One region of the Halopseudomonas oceani genome, then DNA from elsewhere that is predicted to be linked to it. Evidence: predicted binding sites of a transcription regulator. Region 1 holds the regulator's gene; the other holds the start of a gene.
What was found. The regulator FliA, encoded in region 1, starts transcription of late flagellar genes. The targets are predictions, from matches to a motif close to CTAAAGTTTNNNNNNNNNNNGCCGNTAA.
Positions count from the first base shown of each region.

Region 1 (5,409 bases):
TTGCGGGTCTGCGAGAGATGCTTGAGTCGCAGCTGGGGGGGATGGCCTGGGGACAGCTCAATCAGCATAAGCCGAAGCAGGCTGGCCTGTGGCGACGGCTGACCCAGATGGGGTTGCCAGCTGAGGTCAGTCAGGATTTGCTGCGTCAGGTTTCTGACGTGACCGAGCCGCGTCAGGCCTGGCGTATGCTGCTGGCCTATCTGGCCCACCGCGTACCGGTGCTGCGCGAAGAGCCGCTCGATGCCGGCGGCGTGATCGCGCTGGTCGGCCCTACCGGGGCTGGCAAGACCACGACCCTCGGCAAGCTGGCTGCCCGCTACGTGCTTAAGCACGGCAGCCAGCACGTTGCTCTGGTGACCATGGACACCTACCGTATCGGTGCCCATGAGCAGCTCCGCACCCTGGGGCGAATTCTCAACGTGCCGGTCAAGGTAGTTGACGAAAAGCAGGATCTCAACGATGTGCTGGCCGATTTTGCCGGCAAGCGACTGGTGCTGATCGACACCGCTGGCCTGCAGGCCAATGATCCCTATCTGCGCGGGCAGCTTGATACGCTGGCTCGTCAAGGCCACCGTGTACGCAACCTGCTGGTGTTGGCCGCAACCAGTCAGCATCGGGTAATGAAGGCTGCCTATCACACCTACAAGGCTTGCGGGCTGTCCGGCTGCATTCTCACCAAAATTGATGAAGCAGCTACGCTTGGTGAGTCGCTGGGGCTGGCGATGGAGCAGGGTTTGCCGGTAGCCTATCTGGCAGATGGCCAGCGCATACCGGACGATATCAGCCGTGCTGTTGGGCACCAACTGGTCAGTCGTGCCGTCAGCATGGCTGGCAACGATGCTCCGGCAGATCAGACCATGGCCGACGTTTTTGCCGGTATGATGCATACCCAGCGGGCAAGTTAAGCAATTTCACAGAATTAAGGTAATCAGCGCAGATGGGCAGCAAACATCCGGTTCAGGTAATCGCAGTCACCGGTGGTAAGGGTGGCATCGGCAAGACCAACGTGTCGGTGAACCTCAGCCTTGCTCTGGCGGAAATGGGGCGACGCGTCGTTCTGCTTGACGCTGACCTTGGTTTGGCGAATGTCGATGTGCTGCTTGGTCTCAAGCCCAAGGCCACGCTGGCTGATGTGCTGGAAGGCAAGTGCGACCTGCGCGACGTTCTGGTCACCGGCCCTGGCGGCATCCGTATTGTGCCTGCCGCTTCAGGTGCGGCCAACATGGTCAGCCTCAGTCACCAGCAGCATGCCGGTTTAATTCAGGCGTTCAGCGAGATCGGTGACAATATCGATGTACTGATCGTCGATACCGCAGCAGGTATCGGTGATTCAGTTGTCAGCTTTGTGCGCGCCGCCCAGGAAGCGCTGGTGGTCGTCTGTGACGAGCCGACCTCGATCACCGACGCCTATGCATTGATCAAGCTGCTCAACCGTGATTACGGCATGACTCGTTTCCGCGTATTGGCCAATATGGTCGGCACGCCGCAGGAAGGTCGCATGGTCTTTGCTAAGCTCACCAAAGTGACAGACCGTTTTCTCGACGTCGCGCTGCAGTATGTCGGTGCGGTTCCCTATGACGAAGCAGTGCGCAAATCGGTTCAGAAGCAGCGCGCGGTATTCGAAGCGTTCCCGCGCAGCAAAGCCTCACTGGCGATTCGCGCGATTGCCCAGAAAGTGGATGCCTGGCCTTTGCCGGCTAACCCGCGCGGACACCTTGAGTTTTTTGTCGAGCGTCTGGTGCAGCCCACAGGGTCTGGTCTATGACAGCACAGGCTGGCGGATTGAGCATGTATACACGAGCACAGAGTTCAGCAGGAGAACAGGATCGTCTCGTCGAGCAATATGCTCCTTTGGTCAAGCGGATTGCCTATCACTTGCTGGGGCGCTTGCCATCCAGCGTTCAGGTTGAAGATCTTATGCAGGCGGGCATGATCGGCCTGCTCGAAGCCTCCCGCAAATTTGATTTCGGCAAGGGTGCCAGCTTTGAAACCTACGCCGGTATTCGCATTCGCGGTGCGATGCTTGATGAAGTGCGCAAGGGGGACTGGGCGCCGCGCTCGGTTCACCGCAATACCCGTATGGTCAGTGATGCGATGCGTGCTGTGGAGGCGCGACTTGGGCGTGACGCTAAAGATCACGAGATTGCTGCCGAGTTGGAAATGAGTCTCGAGGAGTACTATACGATTCTCAGCGACACCGCCGGCAGCAAGTTGTTCAGCTTTGATGACCTGCTGGAGTCGGGTGCGCCGGCCGATGTGCAGGGCGGGGAAGAGCCTTTTTCGGGGCTGCAGGATGAGCGCTTCAGGGCGGCTTTGATTGAGGCTATCGACAGTTTGCCGGAGCGTGAGCGGCTGTTGCTGTCGCTTTATTACGACGAGGAGCTTAACCTCAAGGAAATTGGCGCCGTACTGGGCGTCAGTGAATCGCGGGTCAGTCAATTGCACAGTCAGTGTGCTGCCCGACTGCGTTCGAAGCTGGTCAGTTGGCGAAATGATTGATTTTGTCGTCAACATCCGGACAATGCTCGGATTGCTCGACAGGTACTAGCAGTGTTGTGTCGGTCGCCAGGATGGTGACACGAAGGGCGCGTCCGATCAGTCTGCTGATGGCAGTCGATTGATCAGAGCTTCTTTTACGGCTTGTTTGGTTATTTGCGATGGGTTTCTGGGGTGCAGGCCTGCACATTCCCTGGTTTGTACGGAGGTCGACTTGGACAAGAACATGAAAATTCTCATCGTTGATGATTTTTCGACGATGAGGCGCATCATCAAGAACCTGTTGCGCGACCTTGGGTTTACCAACACAGCCGAAGCCGACGACGGCAATACTGCGCTGCCGATGTTGCAGAGTGGCAGTTTCGATTTCCTGGTGACGGACTGGAATATGCCCGGCATGAGCGGCATCGACCTGTTGCGTGCGGTGCGTGCCGATGAACGGCTCAAGCACCTTCCGGTGCTGATGGTAACGGCCGAGGCAAAGCGCGACCAGATCATTGAAGCCGCGCAGGCAGGCGTTAATGGTTATGTGGTTAAGCCTTTCACTGCGCAGGCATTGAAAGAAAAGATCGAAAAGATCTTTGAGCGAGTTCAGGCTAAATAATAATCAACCGGGGTACAGGTTATGGCTTTGAGTAAGGATCCCGGCCAGGCGACTGCTCAGGAATTTGAACATTCGCTGAAGGACAATGCGCACCAGCTGGTTGGTCACCTCGAAAGCGGCAACTTCGGTGAAGCGTTGCTGGTCATTCATGCGATCAACCAGGCGCGTGACCGCGGCCTCTACCACGAAGTGGGACAGCTGACCCGGGCGCTGCACAACGCGATCGTCAATTTTCAGATCGATACCACCCATGCGCTGGGGGCTGATACCGACTCGTCCAAAATTTCCGATGCGTCCGACCGGCTCGACTATGTGGTTCAGCTGACCGACAAGGCAGCCAACCGCACGATGGATCTGGTTGAGGTCAGTGCGCCCAAGGTCGGTGATCTGGGGCAGCAGGCTAGTGCCTTGAAGGCAGATTGGCAGCGGCTACAGCGCCGCGAGATGGCGGCCGATGAATTCCGTGATCTCTATCGCCGGGTTGGCGAATTCCTTGAGCACACCGAAAGTACCAGTAAGGATTTGTCGATCAATCTGAACGACATCCTGCTGGCGCAGGATTATCAGGATCTGACCGGTCAGGTCATCAAGCGTGTGATCACGCTTGTGCACGATGTCGAAGAGAGTCTGGTCAATCTGGTCCGTATGGCGGGGCAAGTCGACCGCATTACCGGCATCAACCATGGCGATACGCCGGAAGAGGCAAAAAAATCCTCCTCCAGGGGTGAAGGTCCGCAAATTCATGCCGATAAAAGGGAAGACGTTGTTTCCGGTCAGGATGAGGTCGACGACCTTCTGTCCAGTCTCGGATTCTGATGTCAGTTGTAGCTGCCGTGCATCAGGCGCGTCGGCAGTTTGACTGCCCAAGGTGGCAACCTGGCAGCAACGTTGAATGACGGCGCAGTGCCTGGACGCAAGTCCGTGGTGGTGGTGCGTAGTCTTCCGATAACACGCCCGAGGGGAGTGGGTGCATGAGTTTCGATGCGGATGAAGAGATTCTCCAGGACTTTCTGGTCGAGGCCGGCGAGATTCTCGAGCAGTTGTCCGAACAGTTGGTCGAGCTGGAAAACCGGCCTGACGACATGGATCTGCTTAACGCCATCTTCCGCGGCTTTCACACCGTAAAAGGCGGCGCTGGCTTTCTGCAGCTCGATGCCCTCGTTGCCTGCTGTCATATCGCTGAAAACGTGTTCGACATTCTGCGCAAGGGTGAGCGAACGGTTTCCCCCGAGTTGATGGATGTTGTGCTGCAGGCGCTGGATACGGTCAACGGCATGTTCGCCCAGGTTCGAGAAAGCGAAGAGCCTACGCCTGCAGACCCGGCATTGCTGGCAGCACTGTCGGCCCTGGCTCAGCCCGCTTCGGCCGACGAAGTTGCTGCGGCACCTGCTGCCGTCGAGAAATCCGAGCCTGAAGCCGAGCCGGTTGAAACGGCCGCCCCTGCAGCTGCGGCTGACGGCGATATTACTGACGACGAATTTGAGCAGTTGCTGGATGCCCTGCACGGCGATGGCAGTGCGCCGACTGCGGCAGCCAAGGCTACCCCCGAGCCAGCCGCCAGTGCGGCATCCGACGAGATATCCGACGACGAATTTGAAGCGCTGCTGGATGAGCTGCATGGCGCAGGTAAAGCGCCCTCGGTCGCGGCTGGCGCCGCTGCACCTGCCGATTCGTCCAAACCTGCCGCTGCCGGCGGAGACGAAATTACCGACGACGAATTCGAAGCGCTGCTTGATCAGCTGCACGGCAAGGGCTCTGCGCCCGGTGCTGTTGAAGCGTCCGCTGCGCCTAGTTCGCCCGCCGCGCCCGCAGCAGACAGTGCGCCAGCGGCTGCCGGCGGCGACGATCACATCACCGACGATGAGTTCGAGGCGCTGCTTGATCAGTTGCACGGCAAAGGTTCTGCGCCGGGCCTGGCCGAAGACAGTGCCGGGGCCAGCAAGCCAGCCGCGAAGGCGGAATCAGGCACCCCCCCTGCAGCCAAGGCACCTACACCTGCAGCCAAGCCCGACGTCAAACCCGAGGCCAAGCCGGCAGCGAAGGCTGCGGCGCCTGCTGCAGCCAAGGCTCATCCTGCTGGCGAGGCACCAGCTGCCGATACCACCGTGCGAGTCGACACTGCGCGGCTTGACGAAATCATGAACATGGTTGGTGAGCTGGTGCTCGTGCGCAATCGACTGGTGCGCCTGGGCGTGGCCAGTGGCGATGAGGAACTGGGCAAGGCTGTCGGCAATCTGGATGTGGTCACTGCCGACCTGCAAATGTCGGTCATGAAGACTCGGATGCAACCGATCAAGAAGGTGTTCGGG
Region 1 covers NZ_OY781932.1:3,274,353-3,279,761, reverse strand. The annotation lists gene flhF (flagellar biosynthesis protein FlhF) at 1-905, shown strand, start outside; gene fleN (flagellar synthesis regulator FleN) at 938-1,765, shown strand; gene ACKPCU_RS15285 (RNA polymerase sigma factor FliA) at 1,762-2,499, shown strand; gene ACKPCU_RS15280 (chemotaxis response regulator CheY) at 2,723-3,100, shown strand; gene ACKPCU_RS15275 (protein phosphatase CheZ) at 3,122-3,916, shown strand; gene ACKPCU_RS15270 (chemotaxis protein CheA) at 4,072-5,409, shown strand, end outside.

Region 2 (5,409 bases), 120 kb from region 1:
CCAGAATTCTGACATCGCCTTTGGCAACCGTCCCCATCTCGGTACGCAGCGCTGCCGTCAACGAACGGACGGATGCATCACCAACCAGGGCAGCGGCCAACGGCTCGCCATCATCACCACCGACGGGAGTAACCGAAGTGAGGGAGTTGATACTCTTCATCATGGCGTTATAGCCATCAACGAATGACTCCAGCGAGGTCCGGACACTTGATTTGTCCAGCCCTACCGACAGGCTGATAGTCGAGCCTGCATCAATATCTTCCTGGCTTTGAGCCTTCTTCAGCGTAATGCTGACGCCGTCGATAGCATCAGAAATCGTATTACTGGTACTGCTGATCGCCAGGCCGTCGATCGACAGATTGGCATCTCGCGCGTAGGAAACAACGCGCGGCCCCAACGGATCCATCGGATCGCTCGGGGTAGGTTCAAAATCCGTGGTTGCAGGCGGCGTATACGCCAGCACACTAAGGTCACCGGTGTCACTGCCATCGGTTGTCACGGCAACACTGATGTCGTTACCGGTGCCCGCAGTATTGGAACTGAGTACCAAACGGGAGCCACCTGCGCCATTAGGGTCAGTCACAACCGTCGCTGTAATCCCGCTGTCAGCGCTTTTCGCATTGATGGCATCACGAATACCCGAGAGACTGTTGTTATCTTCGGTAATTTCGACATCAATTGACGTGCTGCCGGCAGACAGCGTCAGGGTCCCGGTACCAACCGGATCAGTCGCGTTGGCTTGCCCGCGCAGCGCCACCTTGCTGGTCTGGGCAAGATTAAAGACCTGGAGGTCATAGCTGCCTGCCGAAGCCGCCGAGTCTGCCGTTACCGAGAAGACCTTGGAGTCACCGGAGGTTGCACTGCGAGCATTGTAGAGATCAGCGCTGTTCAGCTTTTCCAGAACCGACTGAAACGTCGACAAGGCACTGCGAAAACTACCCAGCGCAGTGAACTTGGAGGTTGTTGCGTTCTCAAGGCGAGACAGCTGGGCCGTCTTTGGCGCGCCATCCGCACTCACCAGAGCGCTGACAATCTTGTTGATTTCGAGACCTGAGCCAATACCAGTAATAGCCATAGTACTTACCTCGCGACCGTTTTTTGACGTATCGCCTGCCGAAAAGAAGGTTCCGGTCTATCAGGCAAGTTACGTGCCAGCAAACCGGCAAGCAGAGTCAGGCCTCTGCTTCGAACAACACGCTGCGAATTTCCGACAGGTTCTCGGCCAACCGCAACGCTTCCTCCGAGGGAATCTGGCGAATCACATCGCCGCTGGTTGCCTCGGTGACGTTGATAACCACCCGGCCGCTGTCTTCATCAAGGTTGAAGTTGATATCACGGCGCACCGACTGGACAAAACCCTGAATATCCGACACTGCCGCCTGCAGCTTCTCGCGCTCGGCTTCGGGTGACTGCTCAACCGCAGAGCGGGTCTGGGTTGCCACCTGTTCGGATGAGGAGGAACGATTCTGTGCAGCATCCATCTGCTTGACCTGACTTGCGTCAGTACCCGCTTCCACCGCAGCTGCGCGACTGGCAGGACGGGTCACTTCAAACGGTTTGATAACACCCATATCCATGGTGCTTACCTCGCAACGGACAAAGCGGGGAGAAGGCTGAAGCCCTCCCCCCGCATATTACCCCGGATCGTTTCTTAGCCCAAGAGGCTGAGAACGGCCTGAGGCAGCTGGTTGGCCTGGGCCAGGATCGCAGTACCTGCCTGTTGCAGGATCTGGTTCTTGGTCAGGTTTGCAGTTTCAGCCGCGTAGTCAGTGTCCTGAATCCGGCCGCGAGCGGCAGAGGCGTTCTCGGACACGTTCTGCAAGTTAGCGATGGTCGACTCGAAGCGGTTCTGAATCGCACCGAGGTCAGCTCGCTGAGAGTCGATGGACGCAATCGCCTCGTCGATGATGTAGACCGCTTCCTGAGCAGATTTCGCATCGCTGATGTCGATATCTTTCACAGTATTTTTAGTGGTCACGTCGGACAGCGCTACGTCAGTGGCAGAACCAGCTGCAGTCTCTGCTGCCGCCACGGTCGCACCAGTCGCAAACGCGAAGGACAGCTCGCCCTTGGCAGTACCAACATCGGCGTCAGTAACCACAGAGATAGTGCCATCATCCTGTACGAAGGCACCCACACCCATGTTGGCATCGTTGATCACGGTTGCCAGCAGTTGGGTCTGTTCAGCTGCAGTTGCGCCAGACGCGTATTCAGCGCTGATGGTGAAGACACGATCAGTGCCGTCAGCGCTGCCGGATGCCACGGTAAAGGTGACTGCAACAGCACCAGAAGCACTAGCGGCGGCCTGAGCAGCAACCGAACCGGAGCTGATCGAATCGCTCTTCAGCTCTTTGGTGCTAACTTCATCCAGCTTGATGCTGATCGCTTCGTTGGCAGCGCTACCAACCTGGAAGGTTTCGGTACCAAAGCTGCCATCAAACAGTTTCTTGCCACCGAACGCAGTAGTGTTGGCGATACGATCCAGTTCTTTCTTCAGCTCGGTCACTTCAGCGTTCAGAGCGTCACGCTCGGTTTCACCGTTGGAGCCGTTGGCTGATTGCAGAGCCAGGTCACGCATACGCTGCAGAATGTTGGTGGACTCTTGCAGAGCACCTTCAGCAGTTTGTGCGATGGAGATACCGCTGTTGGCGTTCTTCGCAGCGACGCCCAGACCATTAATCTGACTGGTCAGGCGGTTGGAGATCTGCAGACCGGCAGCATCATCTTTTGCGCTGTTGATGCGCGAACCGGAGGACAGACGCTCAAGAGAAGTGGCCAGCGCGTTGGAGGAAGATCCCAAGTTGCGCTGAGCGTTCAGAGAAGCTGTGTTTGTGTTGACTGTAAGGGCCATGGTATTGCCTCCAAAGGACCTGAAAATGTTTGCCTGAGCTTGCGACTCGTGGGCCGGACCTGCCCAGGCACCCATTGAGTTCGCATTCGATTACTTTATCGACACCTTGTCCGAAAGCTTTAGGAGGAAATTCATTTTTTATCGGCGAATTCTTCCAGTCAGCTATAGCGTGACTGGCAACCATGCCAGCCACGATCCATGTATCGACCTCAGGCAGAAATCCTTTAGCGACCGTTCGTCACTGCCCAACGGTTCAGGGCAACCAGCCCTGCTGCCAGGCGGTGAGCCCCTGCTCGTCCAGCATCCAGCGCGCACGCACCGCCTGCTGCAGGGCCCTGCCCTGGCTGGCTGAGGCGGCAGCGTCGGCTAGGTGCATGCGAATCGCCTCCATCCAGTCGCGATAGCGGTTCTTCACTCGAGTTACCGGCAAATCACCCGCGTAACAGCGTACGTCCGAGCAGATGACCGGGTACGCGCAGATGCCATATTCGAGCAGACGCAGATTACTCTTGCACTCGTTGAACAGGTTCTCTTCAACCGGGGCCAATGCCAGGTCCAGATTAAGGCTTGCCAGCTTACGCGGATACTCGTCGATCCGTACACCGGGATGAAATTCATGCACATAGGGCCTGATCGCATCCGGACACATCCCAAAGAACACCCACTCAACCTCACTTGCCAGATCACGAACAACATCCATGATCAGTTCAAGGTCACCAGTATGACTGGAGCCACCAGCCCAGCCGACGCGCGGTTTTCCGGACTGCCCCCGCAGAGACTCCGGCAGGTTGCCCCAAATGCGCGGCTCCAGCCGATTGGGGACCACGCGAATATCAGGGTGATAACCACTCAGCGCCTCAGCCAACGGTTCGGTGGAAACAACGAACCGGTCTACCAGCGCAAGACCGCGCTTGAGCGAGCGCACGATGTCCTTGGGCATATGTGCCCGGTGAACACTCTTCATCGGCAGATTGGGTAGATAGTCGTCAAGTTCATACACTTTAAAGGCTGGAGAGAAGGCTTTCATGCGCCGCATCGCTTCCAAACGCTCGTCACCGATCTGGCGCTGCAAAATGATCACATCCGGGTTGTATCGCTCAAGGTCAGCAGGGTGCATCAACCCTTGTGAAAGCGCACCGTCCACCAGCCCGGCCGCCAACAACGCGCCGAACGGTTGAATCACACGATAGTGCCCGCAACCAAAGATGTCGGCAGGGTGCGCCAGCACAACTGGACTGGGCCGCCAGATATCCAGCGGCCGCCAGGAAATCTGCGTATCAGTCAGCTTGAAGCCGCCCTTCCTTACTAAGGAAAAATTCGCGTTATAGGCAGGATCCCGTGCCAAGCGTGGCAGCCAACGTTGATAGAGTTTGTCCTCAACCTCAGTAGGCAACGCCTCAGGTGTGCTCGCAAGCAACAGCGTAGCCGCCGGCGTCCAGACCAACAGATGGCCGTTTGCCGTCAACCGCAGGCACAGATCCAGCAGCGCCGCCTGGCCATCAAACTCGACAGCGTCAAGACCACCAAGCTCAACGTAGACAGACTTGCGGACCAGCACACAGCCCGCACCCAGCGCGCTTGGATTCAGGTCAACCTGCAGGCGCTGCATATAGCCGGGCGCATCGACCGACTCACCGACAAACACCCTGCCCGCGGGCCCCTGCAGCCCAAGTACAAGACCGGCACTGGTTACCTTGCCATCAGCATCAATCGCTTTGGCACCTACAGCGCCCACCTCCGGCCGCAGTCCATGATTGAGCAGCGCGTCCAGCCAACCGGCCTCCAGCACCGCCGCCTCTGCCTGTAACAACAACAGATAGTCACCCTCGGCGTTCAAGGCTGCCTGGTTGTATAGGTCGCTGTCGGACAGCTCCGTGGCTGAACGCAGGACCAGCAGTTGATCACTCGCCATCTCTTCAACCGACTGCAGCCACTGCAGCGTTGCCGGATCAGAGCTCGCGTTATCCACCAGCAGAATCTGATATCTGGGGTACTGAGTATGCTCCAACACACTCATGACACAGCGCTGGGCTGCCGCCAGTTGGTCTCGTACGATAATGACGATGGAGACTAAAGGCTGCTCGCTGTGTCCGTATTCGACCCGATACTGCCCAGGCCGAACCGCCACAACAGCAGCCTGGTCATAGCCACGCGCACGCAGATGCCGGGTGATGGCATCACGCTCTTTTACGGAGTCTGTAAGCAGTGATGCTGAGTTCAGCACCAGTGGCTCGGAAACATGCCCAAAACCGCTCACTCCCTGCTGGTTGATCAGGCGCAACACCACATCCAGCTCCATGGCCTCGCCACTATCTTGCGCGAAGCCTCCCAGCCCCAGTAGTTCGGTGCGTCGGAACAACCAGTTACCGATCAGGCCACGAGGAAAACTCAGCAAGTAGTCGAGGTTGAAATCCGGACGCAAAAGGGGACCAAGGTCATCACCTTCCTGGTGCCACAAAGCATCCGCATAGATGGCACGGCAGTCGGGGTTGGCCAACAATTCCAGCGACACCACCTGCACCCCGCTGGAAACCAGCTCATCGCCGGCCTGCAACAAC
Region 2 covers NZ_OY781932.1:3,390,902-3,396,310, forward strand. The annotation lists gene fliD (flagellar filament capping protein FliD) at 1-1,075, opposite strand, end outside; gene ACKPCU_RS15870 (flagellar protein FlaG) at 1,173-1,577, opposite strand; gene ACKPCU_RS15875 (flagellin) at 1,652-2,851, opposite strand; gene ACKPCU_RS15880 (glycosyltransferase) at 3,105-5,409, opposite strand, start outside.
Region 2: ACKPCU_RS15875 (flagellin) is a predicted target of FliA. The motif match lies at 3,052-3,079, and genes of this name have one in related genera.